DNA from 2 places in the Butyrivibrio sp. WCD2001 genome. Region 1 is predicted to be linked to the other one. Evidence: a T-box and tRNA genes for the amino acid it is inferred to sense, from the RefSeq annotation. Region 1 holds a T-box; the other holds one or more tRNA genes.

Evidence for each region. A T-box is a leader RNA that pairs with one kind of tRNA and senses whether it is charged. The one in region 1 lies ahead of ileS (isoleucine--tRNA ligase), so its partner is inferred to be a tRNA-Ile.
Region 2: it has a tRNA-Ile gene. The T-box ahead of ileS (isoleucine--tRNA ligase) is inferred to sense a tRNA for this amino acid. The anticodon was not compared.

The regions. Positions count from the first base shown of each region.
Region 1 covers NZ_AUJZ01000008.1:173,246-189,696, reverse strand. The annotation lists gene G630_RS0109655 (hydratase) at 1-568, opposite strand, end outside; gene G630_RS0109650 (glycogen/starch/alpha-glucan phosphorylase) at 712-3,192, opposite strand; gene G630_RS0109645 (BMP family ABC transporter substrate-binding protein) at 3,421-4,716, shown strand; gene G630_RS0109640 (ABC transporter ATP-binding protein) at 4,894-6,429, shown strand; gene G630_RS0109635 (ABC transporter permease) at 6,432-7,526, shown strand; gene G630_RS0109630 (ABC transporter permease) at 7,531-8,475, shown strand; gene G630_RS0109625 (cytidine deaminase) at 8,542-8,976, shown strand; gene deoC (deoxyribose-phosphate aldolase) at 8,994-9,653, shown strand; gene ileS (isoleucine--tRNA ligase) at 9,762-12,953, opposite strand; T-box leader at 12,990-13,214, opposite strand; gene G630_RS0109610 (hypothetical protein) at 13,275-14,795, opposite strand; gene G630_RS0109605 (phosphatase PAP2 family protein) at 14,810-15,736, opposite strand; gene G630_RS0109600 (TrmH family RNA methyltransferase) at 15,844-16,451, shown strand, end outside.
Region 2 covers NZ_AUJZ01000021.1:14,953-31,403, forward strand. The annotation lists gene G630_RS0114810 (leucine-rich repeat protein) at 566-2,380, opposite strand; gene G630_RS0114815 (RNA-splicing ligase RtcB) at 2,533-3,750, opposite strand; gene G630_RS0114820 (DUF2828 family protein) at 3,820-5,277, opposite strand; tRNA gene G630_RS0114825 (tRNA-Ile) at 5,466-5,529, opposite strand; gene G630_RS0114830 (WYL domain-containing protein) at 5,767-6,753, shown strand; gene G630_RS0114840 (hypothetical protein) at 7,210-7,473, shown strand; gene G630_RS0114845 (hypothetical protein) at 7,523-7,765, shown strand; gene G630_RS0114850 (O-acetyl-ADP-ribose deacetylase) at 7,758-8,273, opposite strand; gene G630_RS24795 (hypothetical protein) at 8,270-8,431, opposite strand; gene G630_RS22150 (hypothetical protein) at 8,455-8,667, opposite strand; gene G630_RS0114865 (MATE family efflux transporter) at 8,657-10,006, opposite strand; gene G630_RS0114870 (Ig-like domain-containing protein) at 10,018-11,445, opposite strand; gene G630_RS0114875 (oxidoreductase) at 11,479-11,838, opposite strand; gene G630_RS0114880 (Pr6Pr family membrane protein) at 11,969-12,655, opposite strand; gene G630_RS0114885 (hypothetical protein) at 12,675-12,890, opposite strand; gene G630_RS0114890 (MBL fold metallo-hydrolase) at 12,929-13,768, opposite strand; gene G630_RS0114895 (hypothetical protein) at 13,773-13,949, opposite strand; gene G630_RS24800 (hypothetical protein) at 14,005-14,145, opposite strand; gene G630_RS0114910 (hypothetical protein) at 14,329-15,012, opposite strand; gene G630_RS0114915 (hypothetical protein) at 15,227-15,658, shown strand; gene G630_RS0114920 (class I SAM-dependent methyltransferase) at 15,690-16,451, opposite strand, start outside.

The DNA.
Region 1 (16,451 bases):
TTATATCATAGGTCTGATTAAGGAGCTGTTTTACGAGCTCAGGTCCGCCTTCACCCATAGCCATGGTTCCGAGAGCACCGTATCTTGTGTGCGAATCGGATCCAAGAATCATTCCGCCGCCTGTTGCAAGCATTTCTCTTGCGAACTGATGGATAACCGCCTGATGAGGAGGTACATATATACCGCCGTATTTCTGAGCTGCGGTGAGACCGTACATGTGGTCATCTTCATTAATTGTACCGCCAACCGCACAAAGCGAATTGTGACAGTTTGTAAGTACATAGGGAATAGGAAACTTTTCAAGTCCCGATGCACGTGCTGTCTGGATAATACCTACATAAGTAATATCGTGGCTGGTAAGCTTATCAAACTTTATCTCAAGCTTATCCATATTGCCTGATGTATTATGATTACTTAAAATTCCGTAAGCAATTGTATTTTTTCTTGCTTCATTTTTGTCAGTTTCTTTTCCGGTCTTAGCTGCAACGCTTTTTAAAGCCTCGGCATCATCAGCAATAAGCTCTGTTCCGCCAACCAGATAAGCACCGCCATCGTACGTCTTGATCATTCCCGTTCCTGCCTTTCCTTTTAACATAGCCATTTATCTCTTAGATTTTGAACCATTGTACCACTAGAATGCACCTTTTGGGTATATTTAATTACATTAAAAACCGACTGGCCAAGATTTAGCCAGTCGGTGTGAATATTTATTCAGACTTTTGACATATCCAGTTTATCTATATGCCATATCTCATCAACATATTCCTGAATGGTTCTGTCTGATGAGAACTTACCGCAAGATGCAGTGTTCATAATTGCCATCTTAGCCCACTTCTTGGAATCTCTGTAGGCTTCCGATACAGCTCTCTGTGCTTCAATGTAGGGCTCAAAATCCTTCAAGATGAAGTACTGATCTGCCTTATTGGAATTGATGGTATTAAGAAGCATGTTGTAAAGCGGTCTGAAAAGTTCCCTATCCTTGGAATAGGTTCCGTCTACAAGGTGATCAAGCGTCTTTTTAACGTTTGGATCCCTGTCATAAATCTCACCGGGATTATATCCGCCGTTCTTTTCATATGCTATTACTTCCTCAGAGGTCAGTCCGAAGATAAACATATTTTCCTCTCCAACCTCCTCAAGCATCTCCACATTTGCTCCGTCAAGGGTTCCGAGTGTGATTGCTCCGTTAAGCATCATCTTCATGTTACCCGTTCCGGAAGCCTCCTTACTAGCTGTGGAAATCTGCTCGGAAATGTCCGCTGCAGCAAAAATCAGCTCGGCGTTTGATACCTTGTAATCTTCTATAAATACAACCTTCAGCTTTCCATTAATGGAAGGATCATTATTGATCACATCGGCAACGGAATTTATAAGCTTGATTGTGAGCTTTGCTGTCTGATATCCTGCTGCCGCCTTTGCACCGAAAATATAGGTCTTGGGCGTATAATCCATCTCGGGATGAGCTTTAATCAGGTCATATATATACATTACATGAAGTATATTCAGGAACTGTCGCTTATACTCATGAAGTCTCTTAACCTGAACATCGAAAATTGACTTCGGATCTACATCAACACCATTATGTTCCTTGATATATGCTGCAAGACGCTTCTTGTTCTGGAACTTAATATCCATGAACTCCTTTTGAGCCTTCTTATCACCGGCGATACTCTTAAGTCCGCCGATAAGTGACAGATCGGTGATCCAGTCCTCACCCACATGCTCTGTAACCCAATCGGCAAGAAGAGGATTTGCATGCATAAGGAAACGTCTCTGGGTAATACCGTTGGTCTTGTTGTTGAACTTTTCAGGATACATCTCGTAGAAATCCTTAAGTTCTCTCTTCTTAAGAATCTCTGTGTGGAGCCTTGCAACGCCGTTAACTGAATGACCACCGACAATTGCAAGATGAGCCATTTTTACCTGGTTATCATAAAGGATAGCCATACTGCGGATTTTTCCCTGCACATCTATGCTGGGAAGATTTGAATACTGACGCATGATCTGGTCAACAAATCTTCTGTTGATCTCGTCAACAATCTGGTAAATTCTGGGAAGAAGTCTCTGGAAGAGATCTATCGGCCACTTTTCAAGAGCCTCTGCCATAATCGTATGATTGGTGTAGCAGCAGGTCTTCATGGTTACATCCCATGCCGTATCCCAGGGCAGATAATACTCATCCATAAGAAGTCTCATCAGCTCTGCTACCGCAACCGTCGGGTGTGTATCATTAAGCTGGAAAACTGCTTTCTCATAGAACTTACTTATATCATCATGGTGTCTTAAATATCTCTTAAGGGCGGTCTGCACAGAAGCTGAAATGAAGAAATACTGCTGTTTAAGTCTTAGCTCTTTTCCCGCAATATGATTATCATTGGGATAAAGAACCTCGCAAAGCTGGCTGGCAAGGTTTTCCTGCTCTACAGCCTTCTGATAATCACCTTTATCAAAGGAATCCAGCTCGAAGCAGTTGATTGGCTCCGCATCCCAGATTCTGAGAGTATCAACCACGCCGTTTCCATAGCCTACGATAGGAAGGTCATAGGGAATAGCCCTTACGGACTGATAGCCTTCCTGGCGGAATACATTTCGTCCCCTGTCATCCACAAATACATTGACATAACCGCCGAACTTAACTTCCTTAGCATACTCCGGGCGGCGAAGTTCGAAGGGATTACCAAACTCAAGCCAGTTATCGGGCACCTCAACCTGGTAGCCGTCTCTTATCTTCTGCTTGAACATTCCATATTTGTATCTGATACCGCAGCCGTATGCCATGTATCCGAGAGAAGCCAGCGAATCAAGGAAACATGCGGCAAGTCTTCCGAGACCACCGTTTCCGAGCGCGGGATCCGGCTCCTGATCCTCTATCACATTTATATCTACGCCAAGTTCATCGAGTGCTTCCTTTACGGGCTTATATGCCTGCAGGTTTATCAGGTTGTTGCCAAGCGCACGTCCCATCAGGAATTCCATGGACATGTAATATACAATCTTGGGATCCTGCTCATTGGCAGCCTTCTGTGTTGTCATCCAGTGATCAACAATCGCATCCTTTATTGCATAAGCCGAAGCCTGGAATATCTCCTGAGGTGAAGCCTCTTCGATAGTTTTACGATAAAGTGTTTTTACATTATATAAAACACTTCGTTTGAACAGTTCCTTGTCAAAAGATAATTGCTTTTTCTTCATAAAACACCCTCCTCTGATAGATGTCATTACCCACTTATTGTATCGCAAAATCATACATCTTACTAGTTAAGGAAAAATAAACATCATATAAACACCGTATTTATACAAAAATTATTATAACTTGAGAAAAATAAGATATTTGCTTATAATGAATTTAGCTGTGATTTTATTTCACAGTTACACGTTTATAATGTTTAATTATTTTAAAAAGAAAGGGAGAAAAACATTATGAAAAAGTTACTTGCTATGATGCTTACAGCATCACTCACGTTCAGCCTTGTTGCTTGTGGCGGCTCATCCGCAAATGACGCAGCAGACACAGCACAGTCAGCCGCTGAGGAAGTTGCTGATACTGCAGAAGAGGTAGTTGAAGAAGCTACTGACGCTGTTGAAGAGGCAGCTGAAGAGGGTACAGACGCTGTTGAAGAGGCAGCTGAAGAGGGTACAGACGCTGTTGAAGAGGCAGCTGATGCAGCTACAGAGGCTTCAGGAGACTATTCGATCGCTATGATCACAGACTCCGGTGACATCACAGATATGTCATTCAACCAGACAACATACGAGGCTTCAAAGGCATTCGCTGAGGCTCAGGGTGTTGACTATCAGTACTACAAACCCACAGAAGATTCAAACGAAGCACGTGTTGCTGCTTTCGACAACGCTGTAGCTGACGGTTACAACGTAATCATCGTTCCCGGTTATCTTTTTGCTGAGATGATCGCAACTGTTGCTGAAGAGAACCCCGATGTAACAATCATCGCTCTTGACTGCAGCGCAGGTGATTTCGAAGGCGCTGGCATGGACGAGCTTCCTTCAAACGTTTGCTCATTCACATACCAGGAAGAGCTTGCTGGTTACATGGCTGGCTACGCTGTAGTTAAGGAAGGCTACACAAAGCTTGGTTTCCTTGGCGGTATGGCAGTTCCTGCAGTTATCCGTTACGGTTACGGTTTCGTTCAGGGTGCTAACGATGCTGCAAAGGATCTTGGCAACACATCTGACGTAGAAGTTAACTATGTATACGGCGGACAGTTCTTCGGTGACGAGTCTGTAACAGCTGTTATGGATACATGGTATCAGGGCGGCACAGAGATCGTATTCGCATGCGGCGGCGGTATCTTCACATCTGCAGGCGAAGCTGCTAAGAAGACAGGCGGCAAGGTTGTTGGTGTTGACGTTGATCAGTCCGGAACAATCGATGGTCTCTATGGCGATGGTGTTTGCGTAACATCTGCTATGAAGGGTCTTGCTGCAACAGTTAACTCAACTCTTACAGACCTCTTCGCAGGTAAGTGGGATTCATACGCAGGCAAGATCGAGAACCTTGGTCTTGTATCAGGTGATGATGCATCTCTCAACTATGTACAGCTTCCTACAGATACATGGTCAATGAAAAACTTCACAGTTGATGATTACAACACTCTTGTAGCTTCTATGTATGCAGGTGATATCACAGTTTCAAGCGATATCGATGCTATGCCCGCTACAGACATCACTGTAAACGAGTTTGACAACATCCACTAATTGAATAAGCACTAATTTAAGGCGTCTTTCCCGTTTTGGGAAAGGCGCTTTTTTATTGCCCAAAGGACGCCAAAACTCTTTTTTCGCACACTAAAAAATGATAAACTATATTTTAAGAACGGATTCCGGTCGGAATTCATGTTTTTCATGCAAAAAATACAGAAAGGTGTGCTACTTATGGAAGATTATGTAATTGAAATGTTGCATATCACGAAGGAATTTCCCGGCATAATAGCTAACGACGATATTACTCTGCAGCTAAAGCGCGGCGAAATCCATGCACTTTTGGGGGAAAACGGCGCCGGAAAGTCAACACTTATGAGTGTTCTTTTTGGTCTCTACACACCTGAAAAAGGTGTGATCAAAAAAGACGGCAAGGAAGTTAAAATTGCCAATCCCAACGATGCTACTGCTCTCGGCATCGGAATGGTTCATCAGCACTTCATGCTGGTTGAGATTTTCTCTGTTTTAGACAATATCATTCTTGGGTCCGAGCCAAGCAAATTTGGTTTTCTGACAAAAGCGGATGCCAGAAAAAAGGTTCTCGAACTCTCGAATAAATATAATCTTAAGGTTGATCCCGATGCCCTTATTGAGGATATTACCGTAGGAATGCAGCAAAGAGTTGAAATTCTGAAGATGCTCTACAGGGACAATGAGATTCTGATCTTCGATGAGCCCACTGCTGTTCTGACTCCTCAGGAGATCGACGAGCTGATGAAAATCATGAAGGAACTTGCCGCTGAAGGAAAGTCCATTCTTTTCATCACCCACAAGCTCAATGAGATCATGCAGGTAGCAGATCGCTGCTCGATTCTCAGAAAAGGTAAATATATCGGAACTGTAGACGTTAAGAGCACTACTAAGGAAGAACTCTCTTCCATGATGGTTGGCCGCGACGTCAAATTTGCTGTTGAAAAGAGCGAAGCAAAGCCTGCAGAAGAAGTACTTAAGGTTGAAAATGTTTGTGTAAAAAGTAAACTCCACTCCAACGACTCTGTGCACAATGTATCCTTCAACGTTCGCGCCGGTGAGATTGTTTGTATTGCCGGTATCGACGGTAACGGACAGACAGAATTTGTTGGTGCCCTCACGGGACTCGATAATATCTCCAGCGGTAAGATCACTCTTCTTGGCGAGGATATCACCGACAAGTCCATTCGTTACAAAAACACACATGGTATGAGCCATATTCCGGAGGACAGACATAAACACGGATTAATCCTCGATTATACCCTTGAGGAGAACATGATCCTCCAGAGATACTTCGAGCCGAAGTTTTCTCAGAACGGTCTTTTAAAGAAGGCTGAGATGAGAAAATATTCGGATAAACTTTCCGAGGAATTTGATATTCGCTCCGGACAGGGTTCTTCAACTATCGTAAGATCCATGTCAGGTGGTAACCAGCAGAAAGCCATCATAGCCCGTGAGATGGATAAAGACCACAAGCTTCTTATAGCGGTTCAGCCCACCAGAGGTCTTGACGTAGGTGCTATTGAGACAATACATGAAGAAATCGTAAAGGAACGCGATGCAGGAACTGCTATCCTTCTTGTTTCTTTGGAACTGGATGAAGTCATGAATCTCTCTGACAGAATCCTTGTTATATACGAAGGTGAAATAGTCGGTGAAGTCGATCCCAAGACTACGACCCTTCAGGAACTCGGACTTTACATGTCCGGCGCTAAGCGTGACACAAGAAAGGAGGCATAATCGTGGACGAAAAGACAAGTATATTTAAAAAACCCGGATTTCAGACTCTGCTTGCATCCGTTCTATGTGCAATACTCGGTATTTTTCTCGGATATATAATTCTTCTTCTGATGAATCCCGAGCATGCGGCAGAAGGAATGTTTGCAATCCTTCGAAATTTCTTTAAATTTGCCGGTAACCAGAAGAAACTGATGAGTGCACTGGGATCGGTGCTGGTAAAATCCGTACCTGTAATCCTCTGTGCTGAAGCTATTCTGTTCGCATTCAAGACAGGTCTTTTCAATATAGGATGCGCCGGTCAGTATACAGTTGGCATAATTGCCTGCCTGTACACCGCGCTTGCCCTTCATTGGAACTGGTTTTTATGCATACTCTGTTCAATTCTTGCAGGAGCTGTATGGGGTTGTATCTGCGGTTTCTTCAAAGCATATTGCAATGTCAACGAGGTTATCGCCGGTATCATGCTGAACTGGATTGCACTCTATATATGCAACATTATTCTCGGCAATAAGACCGTTATGGATACTACTAAATCAGAGACCCATAACGTTAAGGGGGCAAGTCTCCTGCCTGCCTTTATGAGCGGATTTTTCGGTAAAAACAAATATATGACAATTGCCGTTCCTCTCACAATTATCATAGCCATTCTGATTCTCTTTGTTCTCAACAAGACCACCTTCGGCTATGAGCTCAAGGCAACAGGTCACAGCAAGGATGCTGCTAAATATGCCGGAATGAATGCTAAGAGAAATATCATCCTTAGCCTTATGATTTCAGGTGCCATCGCCGGACTTGCTGCAGGACTTTACTATCTCACAGGCATTGAGCATTACAAGATTGCTTCCTCAGTTCCCGGAATGGGCTTTTCAGGAATAGCTGTTGCTTTCCTCGGCGGTCTTCATCCTATAGGAACAATATTTGCCGGTCTGTTCGTAACCTATATAACTCAGGGCGGACAGTATCTTAATACAAATTATTACAACCCTCAGGTTGCAGATCTGATGATAGCAATAATCATTTACCTGTGCGGCTTCGTACTGTTCTTCAAGACAATACTCAATAAGCCCGCAAAAAAGACTAGCAAGAAGGAGGTGTAAGGATATGGCATTACTTATTCAGTACACACTTATATTCTCCGCCGTTTTGATTCTTGTTGCTCTTGGCGGTATGTTCTCAGAACGAAGCGGTATAATCAACCTGGGTCTTGAGGGTATCATGGTATTCGGTGCCATGGCAGGTGCTATGGTAATGGTGCTTCTCCCTTCCGATGCATCGAAGTTCACCATAATATCACTTACCCTTATCGCCGCTGCATTAGCCGGCATGGTTTCATCACTGCTTATAGCTGTCGCTTGTATTAACTTTAATGCGGACCAGACTCTTATCGGTACAGCGCTTAACATGCTTGCTACAGCCGCTGCAACAGTTATTATCAAGGCATTTAATACTGCAAGATCAAACGGTTCTGATTTCTCAGCAAAACTTGACTATGTAAGAGGACATGATGCCTTCATGTTTAGCATTGGACCTTTGCAGCTATCATGGTTTGTTGTTGTAGCCGCATTACTTCTTGTAATTGCTATAGTTGTCTTTTACAAGACCAAGTTTGCGTTAAGACTTCGTGCCTGCGGTGAGCATCCTCATGCAGCAGATTCAGTTGGTATTAATGTATACAAAATGAGATATGCCGGTGTAATCATTTCCGGATTCCTTGCAGGAATCGGCGGTATCATCTACATCGCTGCCGCTAACTCAACCTGGCATTTTGATTACGGTGTTGCAGGTGCCGGCTTCCTTTCTCTTGCGGTTATGATCTTTGGTCAATGGAAGCCCGAGAGAATAGCATGGTCAGCAATTCTGTTTGCTGTTTTCAGATCCTTATCAAACGTATACATGGGTATCGGTTTCCTGCACGCACTTCCGATTTCAGGAACAGTTTATAACATTATGCCTTACGTGATTTCACTGCTCGTTCTTGCATTTACTTCCAAGAACTCCAGAGCTCCTAAGGCTGAAGGTATCCCTTACGATAAGGGACAGCGCTGATGCCAGCTGTTATGTCCCAATAATTTAGGGATGTGACATTAAATAACATAATGCAGAGGTACTGACATGACACATGAAGACCTTATCTCAAAGGCTCTTGAGGCCAGAAAAATGGCCTATACACCCTATTCGCACCACGCCGTAGGTGCCGCCCTCCTTACGAAGGACGGAAAGGTTTATCTTGGCTGTAACATTGAAAATGCTGCATACACACCAACTAATTGCGCAGAAAGAACAGCACTGTTCAAAGCAGTAAGTGAAGGAGAGCGGGATTTTACAGCAATCGCTATTGTAGGTGGTCCCGATAATCAGGAAGAACTTCCGATCTGCGCTCCCTGCGGAGTATGCAGACAGGCGCTCAATGAATTTGTTGATCCCGAGACCTTTGAGGTAATACTTGGTACAAACGATCCAAAAAACTACAAAATATTCAAGCTTGCTGAATTACTGCCCCTGGGCTTTGGTCCTAAAAATATGAGTTTTTTGAAGGATTATCAATAAAGAAAGAAGGATATGAAATGGATATCAAAACAATTTTAAATCACTGTGATCACACACTTTTAAAGCAGGAAGCAACCTGGGATCAGATAAAAGAGATTGCTGATGACGGCATGAAATACGAGACAGCTTCTATCTGCATTCCTCCCTGCTACATCAAGCGCGTTCATGACTACACAAACGGAAAGCTCAATATCTGCACAGTTATCGGTTTCCCCAACGGAAACATGACAACCGAGACAAAGGTATTCGAGACAAAGGATGCTATTGAAAAAGGCGCAAATGAGATCGATATGGTTATCAATATCGGTGAACTTAAAGCTAAGAATTATGACTATGTTCTGAATGAAATCAAGGCAATCAAAGCTGCCTGCGGTGACCACATCCTTAAAGTTATCATCGAGACCTGCCTCCTTACAGATGAAGAAAAGATTAAGATGTGCGAGCTTGTTACAGAGGCTAAGGCTGATTACATCAAGACTTCCACTGGCTTCTCTACTGCAGGTGCTACATTTGATGACATCGCACTCTTTGCCAAGCATGTTGGTCCTGACGTAAAAATGAAGGCTGCAGGCGGAATTGGAAGTATTGCTGATGCTGAAAAGTTCATGGAGCTTGGCGCTGACAGACTTGGAACCAGCAGAATCGTTAAGATTGTAAAGGACGAAAACCTGATATAATAACCCGACATAAAAAAGCCCCCCGACGGTGTAATTCCCACAAAAAGCTCGTTGCAAAATACGCATAATCGCTTTTTGTGGAAACCACACTGCCGGGGGCTTTTTTATTTACAGTTTCTCAACACCGATAGTTACTTTCTCGCCGTTGATATCCCATTCTTTAGCGTTTGCTACATCATTGTCATATACGATTTCAGTAGCAAGAACCTTGGTTGAAATAGAATCAGCATTATCCTTAACGATCTGAGCAATCTTGTCATTACCGTTTACAGACAGCTTGATGTGATCCATAACTTCAAAGCCTGAATCCTTACGCATTGTCTGAACCTTACTGATAACCTCATACATGAAGCCCTCGTTAAGAAGCTCCTCTGAAAGATTGGTATCAAGAACTACTGTGATGCCATGATCCTCTGTACTCTCGAAGCCTTCCTTCTGAGCCATATCGATGAGGAGATCTTCCTCAGTAAGCTCAACTGCTGTTCCGTTAACTTCAAATTTAAGAGCTCCGTTAGCCTTAAGCTCATCCATTGCATTATTTCCGTCGAGTGATCCCAAATACTCCTTAATTCCGCCGAGTACCTTACCGTATTTAGGTCCTACTGTCTTAAGCTGAGGCTTGAAGGTGTATGTTGTGAAATCTCTTACATCATCCGCAAAGACTACCTTCTTAACATTCAGCTCATCCTCGATGATCTCCTGATAGAACTCAGAAACTGTCTTCTCAGCCTTAACATACATCTGTCCGATAGGCTGACGGTTCTTGATTGCAGCTGCATTTCTGCAAGCACGGCCAAGAACTACGATCTGAAGTACTTCATCCATGTTCTCCTCGAGTTCCTTATCGATGAAGCTGCTGTCAACCTCAGGGAAATCGCAGAGATGGATTGACTCAGGAGCTGAAGCATCACTTGTTCTTACAAGGTTCTGGTAAATAGACTCTGTCATGAAAGGAACCATGGGAGCTGCTGCCTTACATACGTTTACAAGTGCTGTGTAAAGAGTCATGTAAGCAGAAATCTTATCCTGCTCCATTCCCTTAGCCCAGAAACGCTCACGGCATCTTCTTACATACCAGTTGGAAAGATCATCAACAAATGCATCAAGTGCCTTTCCTGCTTCAGGAATTCTGTAATTCTCAAGGTTCTTATCAACCTCACCGATCATGGTGTTCATCTTGGAAAGAATCCACTTATCCATTACAGTGAGCTTGTCCTTCTCAAGTGTGTACTTGGAAGCATCAAATCCGTCGATATTTGCATAAAGCACGAAGAATGCATAGGTATTCCAAAGTGTTCCGAGGAACTTTCTCTGTCCTTCCTGAACTGTCTTACCTGCGAATCTTGAAGGAAGCCAGGGAGCAGAGTTTGTATAGAAGTACCATCTGATTGCATCTGCGCCGTATTTCTCAAGAGCCTCAAACGGATCAACCGCATTGCCCTTTGACTTACTCATCTTCTGTCCGTTCTCATCCTGCACAAGGCCGAGTACTATAACATTTTTAAATGCAGGCTTATTGAAAAGAAGTGTTGCCTCTGCGTGGAGTGAGTAGAACCAACCTCTTGTCTGGTCTACAGCCTCAGAGATGAACTGAGCAGGGAACTGCTTCTCGAAGAGCTCCTTATTTTCAAAAGGATAGTGGAGCTGAGCGAAAGGCATTGCACCTGAATCGAACCAACAGTCGATAACTTCCTTAACTCTGTGCATCTTCTTGCCGCACTTAGGGCAGGTGATCTCAAACTTATCGATATAAGGCCTGTGAAGCTCTGTAGTCTCAGCAGAAGGATCTCCTGAAAGTTCAGCAAGCTCTTTTCTTGATCCTACTGAAAGCTGGTGGCCACAGTCATCGCACTCCCAGATATTGAGAGGTGTTCCCCAGTATCTGTCACGGGAGATACCCCAGTCCTGAATATTCTCAAGCCAGTCACCGAAACGTCCCTTACCGATTGATTCGGGAACCCAGTTGATCTCCTGGTTGTTTCTGATGAGATCATCCTTAACCTCTGTTACCTTGATAAACCATGAGGAACGTGCAAAGTAAAGAAGGGGTGTATTACATCTCCAGCAGTGAGGATAATCATGCTCCATCTTAGGTGCTGAGAAGAGAAGACTTCTCTTATCGAGATCCTTAAGTACTTCAGGATCCGCACTGATAGCACCCTCATCCATTTCCTTCTGTGTGGGTTTGCAGCGCATTCCGGCAAAAGGTGTCTCAGGCTTAAGCTTACCTTCGCCGTCAACCATCTGTACAAGAGGAGCATCGTATTTTCTTCCGACACGAGCATCATCTTCACCGAATGCAGGAGCGATATGTACGATACCTGTACCATCTGACATCGTTACATAGTTATCGCAGTATATGAAGAACGCCTTCTTGTGCTGTTTGTCTGCTTCATCCTTTGCACACTGGTAAAGAGGCTCGTATTCCTTATACTCGAGGTCAGTACCTACATAAGTCTCAAGAACTTCGTAAGCCTTCTCACCCTCTTCCTTGGCAAGTGATCCAAGTACTGTATCAGCAAGTGCCTCAGCGAGGTAATATGTATAGCCATCTGCTGCCTTAACCTTGATATACTTCTCATCAGGGTTTACGCAAAGACCGATGTTTGAAGGAAGTGTCCAGGGTGTGGTTGTCCATGCAAGGAAATATGCATCCTCATCCTTAACCTTGAAGCGAACAACAGCTGTGCGCTCTTTGAGCACTTTATAGCCCTGTGCAACCTCGTGTGATGAAAGAGGTGTACCACAGCGAGGGCAGTAAGGAACTACCTTGAAGCCCTTGTAAAGAAGACCCTTCTTCCAGATCTCATTAAGAGCCCACCACTCGGACTCGATGAAGTTATCATCATAGGTGATGTAGGGATGATCCATGTCTGCCCAGAAACCAACTGTTCCAGAGAAATCTTCCCACATTCCCTTATATTTCCATACGGATTCCTTACACTTCTTGATGAAGGGCTCCATACCGTATTCTTCAATCTGCTCTTTTCCGTCAAGACCGAGGAGCTTCTCTACCTCAAGCTCAACCGGAAGACCGTGAGTATCCCAGCCTGCCTTACGGGGAACAGTGTAACCCTTCATTGTGCGGTATCTCGGGATCATGTCCTTGATAGCACGTGTGAGCACGTGTCCGATATGCGGCTTACCGTTTGCAGTCGGCGGTCCGTCATAGAACATATACATCTCACCCTTGCTGCGAGTATCTACGCTCTTCTGGAAAATATCCTGATCTTTCCAGAATTTCTCGATCTCTTTTTCACGGGCGACAAAATTCATATCAGTGTCAACCTTCTTATACATTTGAGACTCCTTTCGATTAAAAAAGACCCGTCCTGTAAAAAGGACGAGTCTGAACTCGCTGTACCACCTGTTTACGCATACTCCCCGAATTTACGGTTTTATATGATTCTCCGTAACGGGGAGACTCCGTCATGACTTACTGTAGTTCAGTCATGCAGCTCAGAAGTGATTTTCTATATTCTGTACTTGCACCTGCTCGCACCATCCGCAGGCTCTCTGAAGCTTTCTATAAATATATACTGTCTTCGTCACAGCTTTTTCTATACAATTAAAAAATATTTTATTCATAGTATTAAAAAAAGTCAATAGGATGTATAGATTTTATTCATTATAATAAACGCTTTCCTTTTCATAGAATAAAACTGCCCCGTCTTTATAAGGTGAGCCGTCATGGGGATAAAGAATATCAGGATCGACTGTTATAGGCAAAATCTCGACATTCTGCTCATCACCCGTAAGTCTTCTCGTATTTTCCTGCATAATCTCCCCGTACTGCTGCGCTGTATTATCCTTCAAACTCGTAATCGCCGCGGATGTAAGATACCTTCCGGGAAACAGAATTATCACTCGGATACACGCTGCAACTATCACGAAAACTGTTGCCGCACTTAACGCTCTTACCAGAGTTCTATTATATCCCTGCTCTTTTCTTGCAAAAATCCATCCAGTGAAATAAAACACATTCAGAACTATAAGCAATATGAAAACATAGAAGACCGAATTCGATACCCTGTTAACAGAGAGCTGCTCCTCTATGTACACTTTTGAAATCTCTGAGTTTCCAATATATGCAAAAGGCGAATACAGAGCTGAAATCAGGCAATAACTAAGTACTGTAATCACACCGGGCAAAGGAAACTTAAACTTTACCGCATCCTTTTTCTGCAGCTCCAGAAAAGTTCTCCATATAAGGATTCCTGCGAGAATCGCAAATCCCAGAACTTCAATACTTATATGACGAAGAACAAAATGAAATCCCAGTACAAAAGAATTCCTTACTGTGACAAATACGCTGTTTTTTACGGAGTTTGCCATTGCCATGCGGTTTTTATTACCCGGCGAAAGAAGATTCAGGGCTGTCCCCACAAAATAATTCAGTGAAGGGATAATCGCTCTTTTAATATGTGAGCAGTCCTTGTCACCAGACAGGAGCTGGCTTAACAGCGCAAACAAAACTACCATGATGATAAAAAGAAGTCCGCCAAAAACAGTTATATTATTAACTCCTGCAGCCAGAAATCCCGCAAGAGATGAAAGCACTGTTAATAGCATGGATTTTTCACGAATAAAGGAATTCTTCAGAAGAAGTGCCAGAAAAAGCACAAATAAAGCATGTCCAAAGGTATAATGAACGGCGCTGTTATACCAGGTAAAACCCTCTGCCTTTCCATCCACAAGTTCAACAGTGATAAGAAATGTCAATAAAAACAGCGGATAATTCATCCTGTTTGTTTTTAAGACATCTTTCCCTATCACCTTAAAAAGCGCAAAGTACGATAAAAACATCGCTCCAAGCATAATAAATGCGGTCAGGTGATAGAACTTTGTCTTGAAAACCGCAGGCTGAAGCTCCATCAGAAAACAGGAGGTATACGTCCCCTGCCATCCAAAATATGTATCAAATGTATCTTCAAAAGCTGCCCCTATAGCCTTAAGCACAGAACCTGTATGAACAAATGCCCTATGAGGCAGCGCACCGTAAGTAAAATCATCTGCCCAGGGAAAGGCATACCTTGCAATATAGATAACCGGAACAATAAGTGCCAACATGATTATGGTCAGCAAGCAGCATTTGAATATATATTTTGATTCCGATTCAAAAGTATAATCAGACTCTCTCATTTATATCTCCGGCTTCAGTTTTCTTTTTTCTTAAAGAACTTGAAAAGAATTGGATAAACACCAAGCATCACAAACACAACTATTGTGTACCTGATGAATCTCACCATAAAAGCACCCGTGGTGTTGGATGCAAGAAATTCCTTTGAAAAAGGAAGCTTAAGAGCAGTATTTAGTACCAGATAAACAGCCGCTCCTCCCACAAGCCTTATAATTATTTCAAGCGGTTTTCTTGTCTCTTCAAAATTAACAAATCTTTTCTCAAATTCTATAGCCAGATAAAAGCCGGCCATAACTCCCATAGCTGTATAGTAATCCGATGTTTTGCAATAGAAAAATCCAATTGAAGATACCGCAAAGAATATAAGATTTAACAGTGAGCGTCTCTCTTCCCCGACCTTTTCGTAGATAAGAGGAACGATGAATACAATGGCAATACCGGTGGCCCATCCCGTCAAAACATCCGTAGGATAATGAACTCCGACAACTACTCTAGATATTCCTACAAGAAAAGGAATTATAATAGCAATTATTAGAACAAATCGGTTTTTCAGATACCCTGCAAGTGATCCGTACACTGTTGCCGAATTCATTGAATGAGCACTCGGAAAAGAGTAACCCTGCGCAGAAATATCATCCAGAGCTCCCGATTTTTCCACAGGCCTGAAGCACTTAATATTTTCATGAACCATATAGGGCCTTAGCCTTAGTGCAATATTTTTTATCAGAGGATTGAGCACCCCTCCTAATACCGCATTTGTCCCGATATAGATTCCAAACTGCTTGTCATAGCACCAGTAAAGAAATCCCAATATAAAAAGAAGGACCGTCTCTTCTCCAAGTGCTGAAAAGTGCGAAATAAAACCGGCTCCGGCCTCTCCTAATAAATTTTGAAGCCATTCCATCAGCTGTGGCTCAAAACCAAAATAAAAAGTATTCCCCATAAGAAAAAGTCTCCTCAAATTACTTATTAACTTCTTTATTTTATCAGATGAATTCCGCCATTTCCAATTTGTGCTATACTTTTTTATTATTGGTCAGGGAGAAAAAGATGATCCAAATAATTGAAACAACCAATCTTGAATCAGCCGGGCTTTCAGTTTACAGCGAGCAGTCCGAAGTACAGCTATACCGCATAAATGAACCTGCTCCGGGCATTTTTATTGCTGAGAGTCCGAAGGTAATAGAGCGCGCATTGATCGCCGGCTATGAGCCGATTTCTGTGCTGATCGAAAATAATCAGATCAGAGGTGAAGCCTCTTTGGTTTTAGAAAAACTTGCGTCTCTTCCCTTTAAAGTTCCTGTATTTTCTGCAAGTGACAGTATTCTCACATCCATTACCGGTTTCCACCTCACACGCGGTGTGCTTTGTGCTATGAAAAGAAGGCCTCTTCCGTCTGTAGACGATGTTTGCAAAAATGCGCGAAGAGTAGCCGTTCTTGAAAATGTGACAAATCCCACCAACGCAGGTGCAATTGTTAGAAGCGCCGCTGCACTTTCCATGGATGCTGTTCTCTTTTCTCATGGCTGTACGGATCCCTTATATCGCCGCGCAATACGCGTAAGCATGGGTACGATATTCCAGATTCCCTGGACGTTTCTTCCGGAAACAGGAAGCATGGAGGTCTTGAAAGCTCTTGGCTATTCAACCGTGGCCAT
Region 2 (16,451 bases), on a different contig from region 1:
TGCATTATATTTTGCACAATGTAATTGCATCACTCTGTAATCATTTTTCAAGTATCGAATTCAATTATGAACTCCTTGCACGTCCAAATGCCAAGATATAGCTCAAGCAAAAAATATCTTGGTTCAGCTTGTTATGGGCTATACCTAGATACTCGTGAAAAATAATATTTCTTGGTTCAAAAAAGTCATTTCATTACCAAGATAAAACTAAAGCACGATATATCTTGGTATGACTTGATCCAAGTTCTACCAATATATTTGTGAAAGCAAGAATATCTTGGCACGAAAAAGCTATTTTATTGCCAAGATAAATCTAAAACAAGAAATATTTTGGTACAGCTTATTTAGACCACAACCAAGATATTCGCTTAAGGCAAAATTTCTTGGTTCCAAAATAGCAGTTCATTACCAAGAAAAAACAAAAATAAGAATTATCTTGGCATATACAGCAATTCCATTACTATTACCATTTCCAATACCAAGATAATTAGTAAGAAGCTCGGAACTACGCCTGCAAAAAAATAGAAAGGGGCTGCCGCGGTAGCCCCTTCCAATGCAATCGTATTTATTTATAACACTCAATAATTTTCTCGTATTTGAATTCAGCACTCTTGGCTCCGGCCTTTTTTATCTTTTTCACCATTCTGTTAAACTTCAACTTCTTGCTTGCGTATATCGTGATGGTTGCACCTTTCTTAATTTTTCCGAAGGCCTTGTCCCTTATGGTAAGATTCTCTGATTTAATGATTATTGTGCCAAGTTTTGAGCACTGGTAAAAGGCCTTTTTGCCAATGAGAGTTACTGTTTCCGGAATTACGACCTTAGTGATTTTCTTATTAGCGTTAAGGGCTTTAGCGGATATAGATGTTACTGTATACATAATGCCGTTTTCATCCGTTATAGTTGCCGGAATTGTGAGCTTTTTGTCCTTCTTATTATTTTTTAATCCCGCGAAAGCTACTGTTGCAGCGCCTTCAGTATTGGAAGTAACTACAAACTTGTAATTATTCATGCCGGCAACTTCAATCAGTGTGCCTATATCTTTGGGTTTCTTAGCCTGGTCATTGTTCTGGTTTTCGTTCTGTTGAACGGTAGGCGGATTCTCCTGCTTGCCTCCATTGGAGGATCCTGACTCTCCGCTATTTCCTGCCCCTGATTCTTTTCCATTTCCTGAACCGGACTCTTTTCCATTTCCTGAGCCGGACTCGCCGTTATTTCCGGAGCCCGATTCTTCCTCGTTGTTATTAGGTTTTTCTTCCGTATCAGAAAGGTTGATTCCAGTATCCTTGGATAGCGGTTTCGGCTTGCCGTTTACTTCAATATCAAGAAGCAAAGCAAACCAGTCATCTTCTGAAGCATAGCCGTTATATTTCACCTTTACGGTTTTGGAATTAGTCTGAGTTATCTTAAAGCATTTCTCAGATTCCGGATCATACCCATCCAGTGACCATTTGTAAGTTATGTTCTTGGAGCCGGCGTTCTTGATATTTGCCGTAATTGTCTTCTCTGCGGCAACACCTCTGACAAAGTACAATTCCTCCGGAGAGTAGGTTACTTCATACAAATCCTCCAGATAAAATTCAAGAGTCATAGTGCGAAGGTTCATCATTGTCTTTCCGGTCTTTGATTCCAAATAAAATTCCATATCTGCCGCATAAAGTGGATAACCGCAATCATCGTTATCAAGGCCATTCTCAGCAACAATGTTTGCAGCGTCATCCATCAGCTTTACAGTAATATCCTTACCTGTTTTGCTCACAGAAAAAATGTCATCTGCATAATCTCCGGAAAGATCCCAGGAAATCATGTCTGGATCTATGTTGTCAGAAACTTCCATTTTTACAGTGCGTGTCGGAAATTCTGTGCTTACTCGGCACGCGTCAGCAATATAGAACGCCGCGTCTAATGCAAAATTAATTGAAATTTCCCTCACCAGGGGCTCTTCCAGATCATCACTATATACAGTCAGAGTCAGCTCTCCGTACGCACATACCTCGCCGCCAAGCTGCCGCAAAGCATCTTCCTTTGTAGCAATAGCTATGGTGTCCCCGGTAGCAGAACCATCTATATACAGATATTTTTGTATGTCCTTGCTAAGTGTCCACTCATACTCAGAATCCGAAACGGTATTTTCAAGCTCCTCATCCATAAACACTGCAGAATAAGTGGGGCCTTCTCCATCACAGATAGTATCTTCATCAATTATCTCGCCAAATTCATTCGCAATTCCAATAGCATAATCAGAAAAACCTATTTCGTACGGATCTTCCTCTTCTGCATGAGCAGTCAAAGTGAAATCTCCGGCCCCTAGAACCCCAGGGCCTGAAAGTGCCAGAACGGCAGCGCAAACAATAGAAACCAGACGTCTCTTTTTCTTCATATTTATTTCCCCCAATGTCACAAAAAGAATCATGACTTAACGCTACAAAAACAATTATAAATTACGCCGGCATCAGAAAAATAGGCTAAACTATTAACAAAATTGCTTAGCCTATATTGTTCATTATTCAGTTTTCACGGCTTATGTACATATCAGTTTGAGGCCTTGAAGTTGTAGATCGGCTTCATGACGTCCACGATCTCCACCGACTCCCCTATCACGTCGATGATGTCGTCAAGGGATTTGTAGGCCATGGGGGCCTCGTCGATTGTCGCCTCGCAGACGGATGATGTGAAAATTCCCTTCATTGACTCCTTGTACTCCTCCATGGAGAGGTTGTTCTTCGCAGCGGTTCTGGACATGATTCTTCCTGCGCCGTGGGGTGCGGAGTAGTTCCACTCAGGGTTACCCTTGCCGATCGCAAGCACGGATCCGTCTCTCATGTTGATGGGGATCAGAACCTTCTCTCCTTTGTGGGCTGCGATTGAGCCTTTTCTTAGGATCATCTCGTCGGTGTCGATGTAGTTATGTATCGTGTGAAAAGACTCCCCGCCTGACAGACCTGATTTCTCAAGTAAAATCTCGGCCATTTTCTCGCGGTTTCTCTTGGCAAATCTCTGGCATATCTCCACGTCGTGAAGGTAGCCCTCAAGATATTTTCCTGTTAAGTAGCAAAGATCCTCGGGCATGGTTGAAGGAAACTCAACATACTTTTTATGGTAGAGCTCTTTAAGTGCAGCCTGGATCTCGCCTCTTCTGCCCTGCTCCTTGTAGGTTCTTATGAGTTCATCCCTCGCCTCGAGATAATCTCCTATACCTTTTGCAAGGTCCACGGCGAGTGTCTGATAGAGCTCAGCAACCTGTTTTCCTAAGTTTCTGGAGCCCGAATGGATTATGAGGTACTGGGTCCCATCGGCAGCTCTGTCCACCTCGATGAAGTGGTTACCGCCGCCGAGTGTCCCGAGGGATCTCTCGAGACGCTTGGTGTCTTTCAGCTGTCTGTAGCAGCGAAGCTCGGTTAAGTCGAATTTCTCGACTCTGCCCTCCCAGACCTCTCTTCCTGAAGGCACGGTAAAAGCCGCCATATCAAGCTTCTCAAGGTCAATGTTCTGTTTTCCGAGATTAACTGTGTACATGCCACAGCCCAAATCCACGCCCACGACGTTGGGCACGGCCTTGTCTGTGATGGTCATGGTGGTTCCGATTGTGCAGCCCTTCCCGGCATGGACGTCGGGCATGATTCTGATCTTGGATCCCTCGGTCATGGGGTAGTCGCACATTCTTCTTATCTGCTCGATTGCCTCGTCCTCGATTACCTTAGCGAAGCAAAGAGCAGTGTTTACTTTTCCTTTGATCTCTATTGTGTTCATTGGTTTTTTCCTTTTTGTCAGAGCCGGGAGTATTGCACGCTCTCGGCTGTTTTCTTTTTTGGGTCCCGGCTATGCGACTATTCTTTCATACCTTTTCGATGAAAGAACGCTCATCATGAATTTGTAGGGTTCCAAATCGCCGTCTTTTAACATTGAAAAGATCTGCGGATTGCAGCCTGATACAAGCGCCACGCCGCGGTCATTCATTTTTACAGGCTGCTGCTGATTGCGGCTCGACACGTTCCAGAAAACTATCTGGGGAAGCTTGAAGCCGTATCTTGCAAACTGCGCCTTCGCGTTCTCAAAATTGGTCATTCCGGAATTATTAGCACAGCAGTCGAACTCCATGTCGGAGATGATGTAGAGTTTCTCCGGCATATCAGCCTGCGTGAGTTTGTTGTTTACGGCAGTTCTTAAGATTAGCATGAAGGTCTTTTCGATGTCAGTGTTGCTGACTTCGTTGAACCGCATGCAGTAGCGGACTTTTTCCACTATGTCGCATCCCTTGATCTCCACGAGTCTCGGGTTCGCCGAGAAGGTGATGAAGTGATTATGAAAAGCGCCTGTATTTTTCTCTGCAAAATAGATGCCAAGTGACTGCGCAACTGCTGCCGGCGTGGGATTGTCCCAGCCGTACATTGAGCCCGAGCCGTCGACAACTACGAGGGAGTTCTCCGCGCCCGCAAAGTTCGGGAGCGCGTTCCAGGTAGCGTTCATCGCCTGTCTCTCTTCCACGCTGAAGTTTTTACCTCTTCTGTCTATCACGGGTGCGATTACATCATAAGGTGTGAGCGCGCCTGTATTCATGACTGAAGGGTCTGCCTGCGCTCTATTTATGAAAGCCTGATATCTCTCGCCGTCATTCCTGATGAAGGCCTGTCTGTACTTGTAGAGCGCCTTGGAGGGCTGCTTCTCGTAGTCAAAGGTGTAGTCCTTCTCACGGAGGTTGTTCTCTATAATCTTGATCTGCGCTCTGAGTGCCGACAGGGTTCTGCGGTACTCGGAGTCAGTCATGCCAAGGGCCTTCGCGATCTTCTTTGCATTTCTTATGGCTTCCTTGTTGCTTGCGTTGATGGAAGGGAGCCATTTTGCCAAGAGAGAGATGTCAGTGGTGGCGTTCATATCTGAGCGAAGTGTTTGCTCTATGTAGTTCATGACTTCTTTTTCCACAGGTGTGTCCATGAGCGCAAGAAGATCGTCGTATCTGCCGTACTCCGCAACGTTCGCGATGTTCTTTTTCACAGACTCAGGATCTGTAGCGGCGAGGTACTTAAGGATTACCTTGAAAACTCGTCTCTCACCGAGGCCGCCTCTGATGTCTCTTGCAAAGAAGAGCATTTTCATCGCAAGGTCCGCATCCTCAGCGTACGCCTTCACGAATCTGGTGATGATGTCTTCCTCGGAAGCTCTTCTGAGCGCGCCTATTGTTGCGAAAAGATCAAGGCAGTCGGACTGTGTTGAAACATAGGTAACTGCGCCGTTCTCTGTATATGTGATGTTTGCTTCTTTCTTTAAGAATGATAACATGTTGGTTTCCTCCTGTTGTTGCTCACAGATCTGTAGCTTCCATGAGCCGCTTTTCAAGATACTGTTTTTTACGCGCCGCGGGCTCTTACCCCGCAATGCCTAAATCATGCTACAGCTGACTTTTCAACGCGTCCCTAGTTAATTGCTGTTAGTATCTTCTTTTTTCAAGACACATACACCCTTCCGGGCTGGAGCGGGATTTGAACCCGCGATCACGGATTATTCATCCGGTGCTTCACCTCTTAGCTATCCTGTAAGTTAGTTGCTGTCTGTGTCTTTGTAACTCGCCAGGCCTGTTGTGACTTGACTTTGTGACTCGCCAGGCCGCTTGTGACTTGGCTTTGTCTTCGTTGTGACTTAATCATAGCGCAGTGTATTGGAGATAAAAAGATGCAGTTTGACTCTTTTCTGCGACCCCAATATAATGTTATAAATGGTTTAAATATGTTTTTTATGATGTAATATACATCCCCATAAAAGAGGCGCAATATGACAGAAAAGTATAAAATCTATCTTTCAGAGGATACAAAATCAAGACTTATAAATGACGCTGAACTCTTCGAGTTCACCAAGAATGACGAAAGCGTGAATCTCAACGCTTTTCTCAAGACGCTGATTGTGAACTACTTTGATCAGTATAGGCACGACAGCGAGGCGCTGCTCGCGAATATTATGCAGGATCTGAGCGAGCTTTCTTCTATTAGTAAGAAGGATGCAGCTTTTCTTGCAGATAAGATCGTGAGCACATATATCAAGGCCGATCACCTCCAGAGAGGCAAAAACTCCGCGCTCACCCTGACTGTGAGCGGGTCTTCTTATGAAATTCTGAAGATAATCGAGAACAATATGCTGGCAGAAACTTCTCTCTCGCAGTACCTCAAGGACATGTTCAATGCTTACTTGTCCATTCCGCGAAGCGAGCGAGAGTCCATCATTTTCAAGGACAGCTATGAGGATATTTCGCGGGCACTGAAGGAGCACCGGGTCCTCTCTTTCACAACCACAACCTCCGGCGACAACAAGGCTTACTATGTTGAGCCCTATATCATTGCGCCTTCCAAGGAGGAGCAGTGCAACTATTTACTGTGCTTTGACAGGCGCGCCAAAAAGCCCAGGACTTTCCGCATCTCCAGACTTAGAAGTGTCTTTGTGACCTCCGATACTTTTGCTGTTAATCCTGACATTCAGGAAGAGCTTCGGGAAAAGGCCCTCCGCAGCCCTCATTCCGTGGGTCTTACCGTGCAGGCTGTCGTCCGTCTCAACCCCTACGGCGTCAGAAAGTTCAAGGCAATCACCAAGAACCGCCCACTTGTCTCCAAGATTGAAGGCGACCTCTATTACTTTGATTGGCCCGAGCTCCAGCTTGAGGAGTACTTCAAGCGTTTCGGCCGCGACGCCATCGTAATCGAGCCGGAATCCCTGAAGGAGAAGATCAGGAAGTTCTATTATTATGGGCTGAGGGAATATAGTAGGTGAGGAGTTTATAGCTTGTTGTGCCAAGATACGATTGCTTTTCTTGTTTTCTTGGTAGTGTTCAAAACTTGTTGTACCAATATATGTTGACTATTCTTTATATCTTGGTAGTGCTTGGAAGCAGCTCTACCAAGATATTTCTTTTTTCCACTTTATCTTGGTAGCAAAAATTCTTTTTCGTACCAAGATTTTTGTATTATTCTTATTATCTTGGTTGCTCATGAAGTAGTCACTACCAAGATATTCTTCATTTTCACTTTTTCTTGGCATCAAAAAATCTTTTCCATACCCAGATCTATGCATTATTTATGTTATCTTGGTAACCCATGATTTCTGCATAAATCCACTTAGCAATTTTCCTTCGGAAGATTTACCTTTTTCCTTCCACATTCCACATTTCACAGTTTTTATGTAGTATAAGAGTCCGAGGGTATGAAAATTTTATAAGGGGAGCGAGGAATGAACAAAATCAAGAGAAATCTTTTATGTTTCACCACAGCTATGCTGTGTCTATTTTCAGTAATCGGATTAACAAACTTCACCGTTATTGCAGCAGAAACATCCGCGGCTCAGACAGAAACGCCTGCAGCCCTGGTTGCACCCACCAATCTTAAATGGAGTGATGATCATCACGCAATTTTCACAGTCGTAGATCAGGAAGCTTACTATTTTGTTTACTTGGAGAAAGATGGCAAAACCATCATGACCTGGCATTGGGGATGACCTGATCCATCCGAGGTTCAACAGTGACGGAACCATTTCATTTACGATCATGCACTTCAGTACTTTTGCCTTTGCTGAGAGACAGACTGTAGGTGCTGTTGAGCAGGGCTCCGACGGAAACAGCTATGAAGTTATCGGTACAAACACAATTGAATTCACTGGTCCGAAGAACAAGAATATTAAGAAGATAAACGCGAACGCAAAAGTAAAGGTTCCGAAGAAAGTTCTTAAAGCCTACAAGAAATTCCTTCCCTCAAAAGGCCTTAAGGGAAAAGGACAGAAGATCAGTTAAACATTTCCGCCGCGGTTTTCTGATAGATCAGATAATCCTCTTCCGAGAAATTCACGATGGTTATCTCTATCTCGTATTCGGCGTTTTCAGCAATCCAATCATTAACAGCGGCGAGGGCAACCTTTGCCGCTTCTTTTTTGGGATACCCGTAAACTCCTGTAGATATTCCAGGAAAAGCGATGCTGTGAAGGTCATTCTTTTTTGCCAGCTCCAGACTGTTCCAGTAGCAGTTACGAAGGTCCTTCGGATCCGAGGCACTGCCGCTGTAAATCGGTCCCACAGTGTGAATGACATGCTTCGCAGGAAGGTTGTAACCTCCCGTGATCTTGGCCTCACCGGTTCTGCAGCCGTTAAGCGTTCTGCACTCGTTCAAAAGCTCCGGACCCGCAGCCCTGTGTATTGCGCCATCAACGCCGCCTCCGCCGAGCAGACTCGAGTTCGCTGCGTTAACAATCGCATCTACTTTGAGTTTAGTTATATCGCCTGCATGATAATTTATGCTGCTCATTTTTCTTCCTTCCCTTCTGTGTTTCCATCTTCTTCAACAAGCACAAACATATCGTCAGGTTGCTTGCATCTCGGGCACACATCGATATCACGGATGCTTTTTCCTTCCTTCTCCTCATCAAAAATGTAACCACACGCTCTACATCTGTAAACTGCCATAAGCACCTCCTCAGTCATTTCCCTTAATTGATTTTGTCCCCATCGAATGCCAGCCATGAGACATAGGTGCCGGCAGCCATATTTTTCATATAAAAATCGCGAAGTGCTGCGTTTAGGTCGACGCCTTCAGGGGGTGTTTTTCCTTCTGAAGTGTACTCCTCCGTCAGCTGATTGATTCTCATGCTGATGATGGTGTCCAGGTACTCCTGCGTCAGTTTCTTGTATTCAATGCTCATGATTTTCCCCCAATTTTCTCTGCAGATAAAACATGCAGATGAAGCACATTATGATCTGAACAATGGTTGAACACGGCGTCGCAAGGCCGATTTTGAAAAGTGATACCGGCTCCTGCTTACTCATGAAATACGACACCGGAATCCTTATAAGGAACGCGCCGGCGATTCCCTGAAGCATGACAAACCTCGTATATTCCATGCCGTTGAAGAATCCAATGAAGCAGAATAAAAAGCATGTAAACAGGCAGTCGATGGCGTACGCCTTCAGATAATCCCAGGCCGCCATGATGACTTCCTTGTCATTAGCAAAAAGTCCCGCCAGAATATCGCCGTGGAAAAATCCCATGTAAAACATGACCACTGCAAAGATGAAAGACACGCCTATCGCATATTTCAGGCCCTTGAAGGCTCTGTCGTATTTCTTTGCGCCTCTGTTCTGTGATACGAAAGCGGACATTGACTGGGCAAACGCCGACGGAATCAGCATAATGAATCCGCATACTTTCTGCGATACGCCAACTCCCGCGGAGGCCACAAGTCCCAACGCATTGACTATTGCCAGGATCACAAGGAATGAAATACCTACGAGAAGATCCTGAAGCGCAACCGGCGTACCTATGAAAAGAATTTTTCCTATAATACTTCTGTCCACGCTGAAGCTCTGCCTGCTGAGCGTGAAGGGCAGCGTCTTTTTCCTGATCAAAACAAGCGAGATTATCACGCTCACAAGCTGCGCAGCCACCGTGGCATACGCCGCTCCGCGGGTTCCCATCTTAAAACCGGCCACTAGAACAAGGTCCCCGACAATGTTGCAAATGCAGGCAATCAGCACAGACACCAGCGGCGTGATGGAATCTCCGAGCCCTCTGAAAATACTGCCGATCAGGTTATAGGCTATTATTATTATGATTCCCATTCCGCAAATTCTTATGTACGCTGAGGTCAGGTCAAACGCCTCCTGCGGTGCGTTCATCGCCTTTGCAAGTCCGCTCGAACACAGGGGAATAAGTATTGTTAGAATCACTCCCAGCGATAGAAAAAGCATTATTCCGTTTGCGACAACGTTTCCGCCTTCCTCTCCTTTTTTTTCTCCAATCTTTTGTCCCAGGAAAACAGTGATGCCAAGGGACAAGGCGGTCATGAGGTTCGTGATTGTCTGCATTATCTGCGAGCCGGTGGAGACTCCCGAAACATCCGCGGACTCTCCGAATTTTCCTACTATCAGAAGGTCAACCGCACCGTACAAGGACTGCAAAAACAGCGCAAACAGCACCGGAATTGCAAACTCCAGCAGTGGCCTTAATATTTTTCCTTCTGTAAAATCTATTTGTTTCTCCATTTACTCCTCACTTATTGCACGGTCACTTTTAATGTCTTCGAAATACCGTTTACAGCATAATAATATATGTCACATGTTCCTGCGCCAACGCCCGTGATATTTCCGTTTTCATCTACAGCAGCAACATTCTCATCAGAAGATTTATAACGGAACATTGGTGCATGCTCTTTCATCTTCTTGGAATTATCATCGAGCTTTACAGATGCCTTAACCTTTGTCGTCTTGCCAACTTCTACGGAAACACTCTTCTTGGAAAGATGTATGGATTTGACATTAGCAAACTCTTTATTGTCTTTTCCGGAAACATGTGCAGTAATGGTTCTCCCGAGTTTCTGACCATTACTATCATAGCCCACAACATAGATCTTGAAGCTCTTTTTAAAATTAATCGGTTTTCCGTTAAGCTTTTTGAAAGTTGCGGTAGTTCTGCCTGTAGTCTTCATATTCCTTTGGGAAAAATCAGTGCCGCAATATGCCGCATAAACATCGAACTTTGATGCAGTGCCTTTACTCCAGCTGACTATGAGTTTTCCCTTCTTCTGTTTTACTTTGACTGATGAAAGGAAACGTGATTTTGCATCAGGTGTTTTTTCCTCGCTTGACTTTTTTATTATCCACTCGGCAGTCGCGGAATCCTTATAGTTGCCTTTGCCGGTGACAGTCACTTTATAAGTGCCGGGTTCTTTTGCTGTGAGATCTCCGGTTATGTCATAACAGTTTTCCGGAAGAACTGTGTCTCCGAGCATAACCTTTTCGACTTTAACGCTCTGGTCAGAACCAGTATATTCGGTGGTTGCAGCACTCAGTGTAACTGTTGCTCCTGCAATTGATTTTTTCGTAATTTCAGTTTTGATGCTCACCGGATTACTGTTGCTGTGTGTAGCATCTCCCCGCACTCTGTACCATACATAGTACACTCCCACCTCTGTTCTCTTTGGAATCTCCGCAGAAAATTTATCATAAGTCGGAGCAGTGTTTGTATCTGTGATAGCATATTGCAAGGTGCCCTCTGACGTTGATCCGCTTGTAATTAGTTCCTGCGCGGAGCCCGAATAGGTCAGCTGTTTTTCCTCAGGACGTGTGGTTACGCCGGCTGCAGGTGCATTAGTCCAATACGCAGTCACGGTTATAGCACCTCCATATACACAATTAGACGCTATCGCAATTGTATCACCCGGATAATGTATTCCATCAACTCCTGTCATTTGCCATTTCAAAAATGTTTTATTCGCGGGTGCTTCAAATTCACATTCGGGAAATACGAAGGTATCTCCTATGGATACCTCAATAGGATCCATAGTCCCTGCGCCTCCGTTTGACTCATATCTTAGAGGATATTGTCCGGTTACAGCATGCGCAGCAATTGCATATTCTGTCCCGGAAAATAATCCGATCAAAAGCGCAATTGTCAGGATAATCGATGGCATAGTCTTTGACACTACTATTCCCCCTTTCTTTATTTCCTGCTTCGTTTAGTTTCCGCAGGACATTTGTGCGGCATCCCGGGTCGGCACAGCTGACAGCGCAATCACTTCGCCCAGCTCAGGGTTTGCATTTAGGCCGGCGTGATTAAGCTGTATGATAACTGCTGCCCCTTCGTCGTGGCATGCCTTAGCGATCTGCACATGGCCATCGATCTGGTCGTCATCCCAGAGCCCCATGTGGTTCTTGCCAAATCTTCCGCCCGGAGTAACCGCCGTCGCCTCCACGCATATGAGCCCGCAGCCATGCTCAGCCCTCTCTCTGTAATGCTCAATGTGCTTCTCTGCTGCCGTTGCAGGCTCAGACTTTTGCTGCAAGAAGAGAGGATCTCTTACTATTTTCTTTACCATGTTGTTTCTGTTCCTTATTATTTTCTTGTATTATATTCTTCGCGTAAATCCAATTAGGATTTTCCTTCCGGTGGATTTACCCTTTTCTTTTCACTTGCTCTACAATATTCCCGCGAGCCAATCAGCCGCCCTAACCTCTATGTATAATCTTCCCAATCAAATCCGCAATAACAAGGTAACAGTAGCCCACAACCATCAGGAAAGCCAGCAGTGCGAGTATCCACCACACAGTGCCCATATATGGGAGCTCGCTTGAGAAGCCAAATGCTCCGGCGGCGCTTCCCCAGTTAAGGAAGAAGTAAGGGTAATTGTTTCCCGGTGAAAACTCCCATCCTCTTACATATCCGATTCCAGCATAGACTGCATAAAGGAGGGGTGGAATGGTGACAAATATCACATTCTTCTTTGCAATCCCTGCACTCGGGGCAATAACAAAGAAATCCAGCACTGCAACAACAGGAACTATCAGGTGCGTCAACGTATTTTGAATATTCCAGGCATTTGCTCCAAGAAGAGGCGCGAGCATGAAGCCAAACACAAAGCCTGTCAGCGTTATTGAAACCGTGCCAACAAACTTGACCACATACCAGGTCTTGCTGATTTTCTTTTTCCCAAGAATCAGGAAAAGACCTATCGCACAGATGATGGCAATAAGAATATTGGACTGAATCGTAAAGTACATCAAAAACCTCGATCCGCCCATGAAGACTTTTCTGCCCGCATAAGCACTGAGAAAAATGCCTACTACCGCCGACAGCACAGTAATAAGTTTAAGCACGCAGCTTATTTTCTGATGTCCCGCAGATAAATCTTTCATATATAAACCTCATGCCGCCTTAGTATATCTTCTCAATATCCCCGCTGATTCCATACGTATCCTTAAACTGAAAAAGATCTTCCGAATCCCTAATCAGCATTACTTCCTCGAAAGTTCCCGTATGAACATCCAGAAAGCCTGCAACCTGTTCCCCATTACAAATACTGGCTTTGATCACGGGTTTCTTGTTTTCCTTATCATAGGTTTTCTTTTCGCTTTTCTTTTTGAAGAACATAACTCATGCTCCTTACTTCTCACCAATCACAAAGAAATTCATCCCAAAACCACTTCATCTCCTGAATGTACGTATCTAAGCTGGTCACCCATGATCTCATGCATTGCATCATAGGCCGGAATTCCGGTGCAGTGACAGGTGTAGAAGATTGTATGATACTTTTGAAGTTCCTTTGCCGTGTCAGTGATTACCCGCATTTGCGCATCCGAATAATCGGTCTTCTTCATCAGGTGAAAACCGCTTATTACCACATCCGGTTCTTCCCCGAACTTCCTGATGTACTCCTTCAGGATATTCACAATGCCATTGTGGGCGCACCCGGAAATCAGAATATGTCTGCCGCCATCCTTGATAACAAGAAAATGCTCATGCCTGAAATCGTCCCTAATATAACCACTATCTTTCTTTTCCAGAAGACGCGCATTGGTAAACGGAACATCCTCTTCGCGCTCCTCTATGGTAAACAAAGTAAGCTCATCATCAATTTCATAATCGCCTTCGACCAGCTTTATCTGAGGCAAGTCAGCGATATTCTTATCGATTCCGATATAAGTGTATCTATCCCGGTCCTCTGCCACTCCATCATCTGCGTAATATTCTCCCGGCGCCGATTTCTGCATATAGATCGCAGCTGTGGAATTTATTGATGAAAAGGGCATAATTCCCCCCGAATGATCATAATGACCATGACTTAAAACAACAGTATCCACTGCCTTCAGATCAATTCCAAGCACTTCTGCATTTTTTATAGTCTCCTCCGAAGGTCCAAGGTCGACGAGAAGCTTGTGTTTTTCTGTCTCCACATAAAACGACAGGCCGTGTGCACTCGCACAACCTTTTACACCCTCGGTATTTTCTATCAGATTTACAATCCGCATATTCTCACCCATCAATAATAGAATACTGCATCAGCTCATACTTAAGCTTTATTCCTTCTGCGATGCCATCCGGCAGGAGCGCTCTCGCAACAAGCTTAAGATCATCGGATTCTATATCCGTTCTGCGAAGATTTGCATAATCGCCGTCTATACTCTCCACAACATAGTACCAAGTCTCCATAACATCCTCCTATTTCCTGTTTTTCTCAATCCATGACACTGCAAAGTCCACTAATTCACGCTGGTTCATCAGCCTGAGCTCCGCCGCATACATATCCAATCCGGCTCAGCGATGCGTGTACCATCACCGTATCCCCGCTCTGAAGCCCTACTTTCCTTAGTGCTTCTACAATATCCGACTTAATAACTGTTTTCATTTTCTCCTCCTCAAATTCATAGTTCTACTATAGCAGAAAAAGAGCCTTTTAACAGTAAACAATCCATAAAGCATGGCTTTTTTCAGACAATTCCACACGTGAGCATTTTCCATTTCCCATAAAACAAATATACCGCCACGCACCAGCATGACGGCATATCCTCAAATCCATATTATATTGTAATTACTCTGATATCTCTCCACCAGCTTCGCTCTCATAGAGTCCGAGATATGAAACAATCTTAAATTCAGGGTTATCAAGGCTAAGGTCTCTGAACCAGATATCTCCGTCGCCGATGCTTGCACCCATGTAATTAGCCCAGAGATCGGAAACGCTCCAAGACTGAAGCTTAGCAAGTGCCTCTTCGTCAAAGCCCTTGTCATTAGCATAAGCAACGAACTCTTCCTTGTTATTGCAAAGGTTGCCAAGCTCCTCAGAACCGATAGGATACTCGATCATATCACCGATTGTGTCCCAATCCTTTGCGTTTGTAGCATCAACAATTTTCTGCGCATATGCCTCAACGTCAGCACTGCTTGCGCTTGTGAAAACTGAGTAATCAACTGCGCTATCCTCGCCGGCATCAGCTGCACCATCTTCTCCGGCATCAGCTGCTTTGTCCTCTCCATCTGCTGCTTCATCACCGGCAAGCTCGCCTGCCTCTGTAACATCACCAACTATATCTGAAACATCTGCCTCTGTTACATCAGAAGCTGCTTCCTCTGCTGCCTCAGAAGCCTCACTCTCAGCTGCCTCAGCTATCTCTTCTTCCTGAACATCAACAGTGCTGTTTGAAGCACCCCCACATGCAATAAGCATAGTACTCATCGAAACCGCAAAACACATAGCTAAAATTCTTTTTTTCATAACATTTATCTCCTTTTTCAAAACTATGCGTTGCATTGTATCATAGATTTTGTTACAAAGTGTGTAATATTTGTGAAAAAAATCTGTGATCTTCTCTGTTTCAATATTTTTTGTACGTTCTGCAACATTTCCCAAAGTCCAACTGTATTATAGATAGACCGGGGCAAAGACAGCTGTCCCGTCGAAAAACAATCGGTTATAAAGGAGATACATCATGATTGACAAACCTACAGATTATATTTTCTTAGCTATACTTGGATTTTTCTTAGTTAGACTCATATGGATGCTGGTATCGGATTTTATCGGCATGTTTAACTATTTCCGCGCATCCGTTTATAGCGGACATATAGTAAAGAGCCTCGGTACTGTGAAGGAAAAGGCTTATATTAGCGGTCACTCCAGCTATTATCATACCTTTGAAAAGTATTGTGTTGAATATAATCTCGACGGTCACTGGCAGCAAAGCGATGTCCTTACAGCAAAAAGGAACCTCCACGCAGGAGATTCCCTTAATGTACATGTTCTGACAAATAATGGAATTCCGGAAATCCAGACAGACACCTGCGGTGCAAAAATAAGATTTATAACACTAATCTTTCTTTTCAGTGTTGCCGCAACCGCTGCGCTTGTTTTCTTCTTCGGCTAAACTCCCCGATGAGCGCGATAAATCATTTCCCTCACCACGCTACAAACATTCCCGGATCTTTTGGGAGTTTCAAAACACCGTCCGCCATATTGGACAGTAGTTTTTCTCTCACCTCTTCTCGTGAGAGAGTACAGGATTTTTCAAAGGTGATGCCTGAATAGATGTAGTCCATGAGATCATCGATATTTGTTATCTCAAGGGAATCCTTGTAACGCTCTATCCGGACATTAGTGAAAAACGGCTCCAGTTTCTCTCCTCCATTTTCCAGAGAGAAATTATTCTCATAGGAAATATCCTGCTCAAGAATGTCGGCAATGGTCTCGAGCACGCCGTTTTGTCCGGATGTTCCGGCGTAGAAACATCCGTCGCTTTTAAGCACTCTTCGAACCTCAGATACCGCCTTGTTTATATCCGGCACATGATAGAGCATGCAGTTGGCAATTACCGCATCAAAAGTATTATCCTCAAATGGAATGTCCTGAATATCAATGACTTCATATTCAATATTGGGAATCTCGCCGAGGTTCTTCTTCGCTTCAGCGAGCATACCTTCACTCATGTCGGATAAAACCAGCTGCGACAGCTTTCCTATAACATCTCTGTTTTTTACCCACATAACTGCGCTTCCGGTGCCGAGCTCCAGAACTCTCATACCCTCTTCCAGCTTCATGACTGTAAAATACCAGTTGTGCAGTCCCATCTTATTGGTGGAATACTTGTCGTGAATTGAGATTCTGGTGCTTAGTCCGTTTGAATTCTTGTACTGATCTTTGACGAATTTCGTATCATCAAT